2 regions of the Solibacillus sp. FSL H8-0523 genome follow, and region 1 is predicted to be linked to the other one. Evidence: predicted binding sites of a transcription regulator. Region 1 holds the regulator's gene; the other holds the start of a gene.
The links. The regulator NrdR, encoded in region 1, represses ribonucleotide reductase genes. The targets are predictions, from matches to a motif close to AACACNATATATNGTGTT.

Region 1 (3,427 bases):
GCATATGCATACTTGAAATCATGTTCGCTACTTCACGACGCTCGTCTTCACGTAGCTTTTGCTCACACGGCACGTACGTCGTATCGATTACGTTATGTGTAATATATAACTTTGGTATATAGCCCTTGAGTAAATTTGTACAATTTTTCGTCTCGCCACAGCCACAGCATGTTATCGATTGTTGAATATACTCAGATAGCTTTGGAAGACTAATATCAACCATTTCTTTCGTTACCTGCTGTTCATGCTCGCGTAAAAACTCCTGTACCTTTGGATGTTCGATTGTTTCGCGGCGTATTGCTTCAAAACGCTCCTCAAATGAAGGCATGCGCTTTTTTATTTCGTTTAATTGATTGTTAATCGGTTCGATCGTTATTCACCTGCCTTATCAAGCTTTTGTAATATTTTTAAGCGCTCTTTTTCAAAATCAACTGCCACGTCTTGTGGTTTTTCTTGTGGCGGCTCTTCATTGCGTTTGTAAAACCAATCCGGGACTTGCTCATCGCGGCCACCTTTACGGTTATTATACGCCGGCTTCTTCGTTTGTGCTGCCGGTTTAGGCTGCGTGCTTTCTTGCTTCCACTGCGAGTATTTGTCACGTTCTTGACGCGCTAAATCCATCGCTTCTTTCGCCGATTTCAACTGCTTTCGATTCCAGTGGTCGGCAATTTTCTCAACGTACGCTTTTGGCAGCTTCATATCCGTTGACAGCATGACATATTCAAGCAACACATTGACGACACCAACTGGCATGCCGTACTTCATCACTAAATCCTCAGCTAACTGAATCGACGCAGGAATAGGCTCCTTGCCATTGTTAATATCACGTAATACTTGAACAGGTGCTGTTGTTTCTAAATACTGTAGCAGCTCCTGCTCTTTTGATAGGTTGTCCGCAACTAATGGATCGTTTGGCGTTTCAAATGTTTTCGTTAAAGTCGGTGCATCCGTTGACACGGTCAGCTTATAGAAGTCCGCTGCTGCGCGTTTTAATCGCTCTGTCGTTAATTTGTTGTGCTCATCGAGTGCGGTAATAACAACCTTTTGCATTTGCAGTGGTGTTAAATGATATAAAAATGCGAGTTTCGCAATATTATCACGTGCTTCAAGCGTTAAAGCCGCACTTGGGATAAGCTGCTCTGATAATCCTGCTTGCAGCAATTTAAAATCAAATTCTTCATAGTAAAACGGATAATCCGATTTTACTGTTTGGCTTTCCTCTAAATCATCCACCGGTAAACTTTGATTGATTGGACGATACACATCGGTAAATGTGCGCGTCACCTCATCAAATTTTGCTTTATTTGGCGTTGTTAAAAAGCGTTGGCGCAGCTTACGATAAGCCCCTTCACCAATTTTACTAAATAAGAACATGGATAATAGTGGATCTTTGAAAAAGCTCGCAGCATCCATTGGTCGCATTAATTCATATATAAAATGGCGCCCATCCGCTACATCTTTCCGCCACGTACGAAGTAACCCAATGGCTTCTAATGCAACGCGTGCTTCAAATACTTGTTTTAACGGCAGTGATAACACTTGCATTAAATAATAATGATTCATTACCTGCACCTGGTGGCTTTCGGCTTCGGCCCATAGTGTTAAATACAAACTGACTGGTGTTGGACCAGTCAGTGGCTGATAAAACAAGGTAATTAATTGACGTTCATTTGTTGAAAGTGCATGAGGGAGCGTAATTTCAAAATGATCCGTAGGCTGCAATTCTTGGAAGTGAACCATTTTCGTCCCTCCTTCTTTATTTGTCGTCTGATTGACGGGTCATAATTTCTTTTAATTCATCGATAAATACAGTAATATCCTTGAACTGGCGATATACCGAGGCAAAGCGCACGTAAGCCACTTCATCGATTTTCGCGAGACGGTCCATGACCATTTCACCGACATCTTCTGAGCGTACTTCGGCGTTCCCTAAACGGCGTAGCTCTTTTTCGATTGCAAGTACAATTTCTTCTAGTTGGTCTAGTGCCACTGGACGTTTTTCACATGCACGAATAAGACCGCGCAGTACTTTTTCACGGCTAAATTCTTCGCGCGAACCGTCCTTCTTCACTACGATTAATGGTGTTTCTTCAATTTTTTCAAATGTCGTAAAACGAAAGCTACATGATTCGCATTCACGACGTCTACGAATTTCTTTATTATCATCAACAGGTCTAGAATCGACAACACGTGTACCGTTGTACTGACAAGCTGGACATCTCATATATTTTCTCCTAAGTGTTTAGTTATTTTCTATTATATCAAAAAGCGCGCCCTGACAATAGTGATTCATGCGCGTCCCCATTTCAAAAACGAATGCTCTCAAATTATATAGCTCGTTTGAAAGATACACAATGAAAAAAAGGACTGCCCCGAAATCTCTTTTTCGGACAGTCCTTCGCAAATTTAAAAATTAAGCGTTTACTACAGCTAATTCGTTTGCAATTTTTGCTGCTAAGTCAACTACGCGAGCTGAGTAACCCCACTCGTTGTCATACCAAGCGATTACTTTTACTTTACGGTCACCTAAAACGATTGTTGATAAACCATCAACCGTCGATGAAAACGTTGTTGTGTTGTAATCAGAAGATACTAATGGCTCTAGATTGAAGTTTAAAATACCGTTCATTTTGCCATCAGCATATGATTTGAATGCTGCGTTAACTTCTTCTACTGTTACATCACGCTCTAAATCAACGACTAAGTCTACTAAAGAAACATTTGGTGTTGGTACACGTAATGCCATGCCGTGAATTTTACCATCTAATTCTGGTAACACTAAGCGTAATGCTTTCGCTGCACCAGTTGAAGTTGGAATAATTGACGATGCACAGTTACGCGCACGACGTAAGTCTTTGTGTGGGTTGTCGATGTTGTTTTGGTCGTTTGTGTAAGCGTGAACTGTTGTCATTAAACCGTTTACGATACCAAACTCATCGTTTAATACTTTCGCTACTGGAGCTAAGCAGTTTGTTGTACAAGATGCATTTGAAATGACGTCATGTTTTGATAAATCTAACTTGTCGTCGTTTACGCCTAATACAACCGTAATATCTTCATTTTTACCTGGAGCAGTTAAAATAACTTTTTTCGCGCCAGCTTCTAAGTGCATTGCTGCTTTCGCACGGTCATTAAATTTACCAGTTGCTTCAATAACAATATCTACGCCCATTTCAGCCCATGGTAATTTTAACGGGTCACGTTCGCTTACTAATTGAACGCGTTTGCCGTTTACGATTAAAGCACCCTCTACAGCTTCCACTGTACCTGGGAATACGCCGTGATTTGTGTCATACTTAATTAAATGTGCTAACGTTTCAGATGGGTAGCTAGCATTTACTGCTACGATATTTACGTCCCCGCGCATCATTGCTTGTCGGAACACCATACGACCAATACGGCCGAAACCATTAATTGCAATAGAAAC
Region 2 (3,427 bases), 370 kb from region 1:
TGCGGTATGTGCGAACTGGGTAGCCAAGCTTTTCCCACTCACGAACATCGCCCACTTCATGCCATTTTTCGTTATAGTCAATCATCTGAGCTGGTGTGTAATTCGCTACATCTGGGAAGCGTAACGGGAAGTCTGCATCCTGCTCTATCGCATCCATAAATTCTTTTGTCAGCGTAACTGAAATATTCGCGCCCGTTAAGAAATCTGGGTTGTGTACTGAATACGTCCCACCATCACGAAGCTTTGTTTCCGCGTCGCGAATAATCGCTTCACTAAAGCCACCTAAGCCTTCAATATTTTTAAAGTTAACAATCCCTTGATACATCGCGTCTTCTTGTTGCGATAAAGGCTTGAATTTTAATTTTTCTTTCGCTAAACGAATGATTGATTCATCATTTGTATTTTCAATTAAATAACGTAAAATACGTGGATTTTGCATTTTTGAAATAATGAATTCCACGATATCTGGGTGCCAGTCAGCTAACATAATCATTTGTGCCCCGCGACGACTCCCGCCCTGTTCCACAAGATGTGTCAGCTTTGCAATATCATCAAGCCAGCTTACTGAACCACTTGATTTACCATTAACACCGCGCGCTAATGTGTTACGTGGACGAAGCGTTGAACCGTTCGTACCAACACCACCACCGCGACTCATGATTTCCATAACTTGCTTACGGTGATCACTAATGCCTTCGCGTGAATCTGCTACAAATGGCATAACGTAACAGTTAAAGAACGTTACTTCCGTTTCCGAACCCGCGCCGTATATAACACGGCCTGCAGGAATGAAGTTTAACGCGACTAACTGCTCATAAAACTTCTCAAACCATTCTTGGCGTTTTTCTTCTGTTTTTTCAACAGCCGCTAAGCCTGTTGCGTTACGCTTAGCAATTTGCTCATAATAAATTTCAAGCGGCTTTTCGATAATATCTAACGAACGTTCAATTACCCCTGTCGTTTGCCCATCACCATCTAACACATGGCGGTAATCTTCTTCTATTAGAATCTTCGCTGATTTTTTTTCGTGATTAATCGATTGAATAATTCCTAGACCACGTGCTGGGAATTTCGGATCTTGTTTGACCGTTAAGACAACAAAATCTCCTGCTTTTAATGTTTTCTTTTCCGTATCTTTAAAAGAATAACGGTCAATCATGACAAGACGAGAAACACCTTTATGCGTAATGTGCATATCCGAAGTAATCGGATGCACTTGCGGAAATTGTTCGATATCTTGATTTAATTGATTGACTGGGATAGATTGTTTAACAACACTTACCACCAGATAAGCCCCCTTTTGAACGATTTAATAATTTTAAAGTTCCCAACAAAAACGAGAATCAAACACTATATATTGTGTTTGATTCTTTTTAACTATTCTATATGTGGGGATGATTTTATTTACTTAAAAAAGATTACAACAGATTTTATTTTCATACAAGGGCTTGATTTTTTTTAAATTTCGGCAATCGCACGTATATCAACGTTTCGAGACACAAATTTTTTTTTACAAAAAATAAAACACACGTTCGTTTTACTTTTTATAATTCCATTCGTCTGTCCCATATTTAGTTTTCATTAATTGTTCAACATATTGTTCTTGATTTTCAGTTAATTCATATGGAACGAGTTCAATAGCAAGCGCTTCTTTAAAACCATTTGAAAAGGCCTCGACACATTGTTCCATTGAAAAGGGTGTGTCCACAAATTGATTCATTGCTACCGCTTTTTCTGGTAGTTTCTTACGCATACGCTCTTTCGCTTCATCTGATTCAAAGTTAAATACTGAAAGTAATAGCTCTTCATCTAAATCAAGTAATATCGCACCATGTTGTAAAATAACACCCTTTTGACGCGTTTGTGCACTGCCTGCCACCTTCTTCCCTTCGACAACAAGCTCGTACCAGCTTGGTGCATCAAAGCAAACTGCGCTTTTGGGTTTTTTCAAATCATCTAATTGCTGCTTTGTCTCAGGCACGCTAAAATACGCCTCTAAGCCAAGCTTTTGGAATCCTAGTAAAATCCCCTCACTAATGACGCGGTATGCTTCTGTCACCGTTTGAGGCATATCAGGGTAGCTTTCCGTTACGATGACCGAGTACGTTAACTCTTGATCGTGTAAAACCGCGCGTCCACCGGTAGGACGACGCACAAAACCTAACTGATTTTTTAACACATTTTCTAAATTAATATCCTTATGTACTTGCTGGAAATAGCCGATTGATAATGTTGCAGGATCCCACTCATAAAAACGAATAACTGGCGGAATTTCCCCTGCACTATGCCAATCTAACAACGCTTCATCTAATGCCATATTATAAGCTCCGGTTTTTGGACCTGAATTGATAAAATACCATTGTTCTTTCAAAATTTCCTCGCCTCCAACTATTCATTTTAACAAACTGACTCGACTAACTCTAGTTCTTCTCTTATAATAGAAAGTACAGAAAGAAAGGGGCAACAACACTGTGACAATTTTATACACAATTCTCGTTATCCTAGTAGTAATCGTCGCGTATATCGTGATCAACTCAATGCGCTTAAAAAAAGCGGTAACCAATTTAACACAAGAGCAATTTATCGAAGGCTATCGTAAAGCGCAATTAATCGACTTACGTGAACCAAAAGAATTCGAAGCGGGCCATATTCTAGGCGCGCGTAACATCCCAATGACGCAGTTAAACACACGTCATAAGGAAATCCGTCCAGACCTACCAGTATACCTATACTGTCAAAACTCTGGTCGTAGCGCACGTGCAGCGCTAACATTAAAGAAAAAAGGTTATACACAAATTTCCCAATTACAAGGCGGCTTTAAAACTTGGACGGGTAAAGTAAAATCTAAAAACTAATTTATAAAAGCTCTCTAGCATGTAGAGAGCTTTTTTCTATGGCTAATTATGAGTTTCTACTATTATATATCCAAATTGTTAGAAGTCTAACCTCCGCAAAGAAAAAAGAGTCAGAAGAAACACTCTGACTCTTTAATTTCCAATTAAACTTGTACAGTTTCAGCTTTTGTATAACGTAAAATCGGTGTACGTGCCGCACGTGTCTCATCTAAACGATTTACCACAGTTGTATGAGGTGCTTCTTGTACTAATGCTGGATTGTCGATTGTTTCTTGTGCAATTTGAATCATTGCATCACAGAATGCATCTAATGTTTCTTTAGATTCTGTTTCAGTTGGCTCAATCATGATGCCTTCTTCCACGTTCAGTGGGAAGTAAACTGTTGGTGGGTGATAGCCAAAGTCTAACAGGCGTTTTGCAATGTCAAGCGTACGTACGCCAAGTTTTTTCTGACGACGACCTGATAAGACGAATTCATGCTTACAGTGACGGTTGTATGGTAAATCAAAGTGCTCTTCTAAACGACGCATCATGTAGTTGGCATTTAATACCGCATATTCTGTTACCGCTTT

Region 2: the regulator NrdR is predicted to act here: its motif matches at 1,347-1,364, upstream of NSQ62_RS13475 (vitamin B12-dependent ribonucleotide reductase).

The regions. Positions count from the first base shown of each region.
Region 1 is NZ_CP150291.1:3,079,614-3,083,040, forward strand. Features, by position in the region: gene dnaI (primosomal protein DnaI) at 1-370, opposite strand, end outside; gene NSQ62_RS15385 (DnaD domain protein) at 373-1,740, opposite strand; gene nrdR (transcriptional regulator NrdR) at 1,757-2,224, opposite strand; gene NSQ62_RS15395 (glyceraldehyde-3-phosphate dehydrogenase) at 2,414-3,427, opposite strand, start outside.
Region 2 is NZ_CP150291.1:2,714,523-2,717,949, forward strand. Features, by position in the region: gene NSQ62_RS13475 (vitamin B12-dependent ribonucleotide reductase) at 1-1,285, opposite strand, end outside; gene NSQ62_RS13480 (biotin/lipoate A/B protein ligase family protein) at 1,538-2,317, opposite strand; gene NSQ62_RS13485 (rhodanese-like domain-containing protein) at 2,472-2,855, shown strand; gene gcvPB (aminomethyl-transferring glycine dehydrogenase subunit GcvPB) at 2,999-3,427, opposite strand, start outside.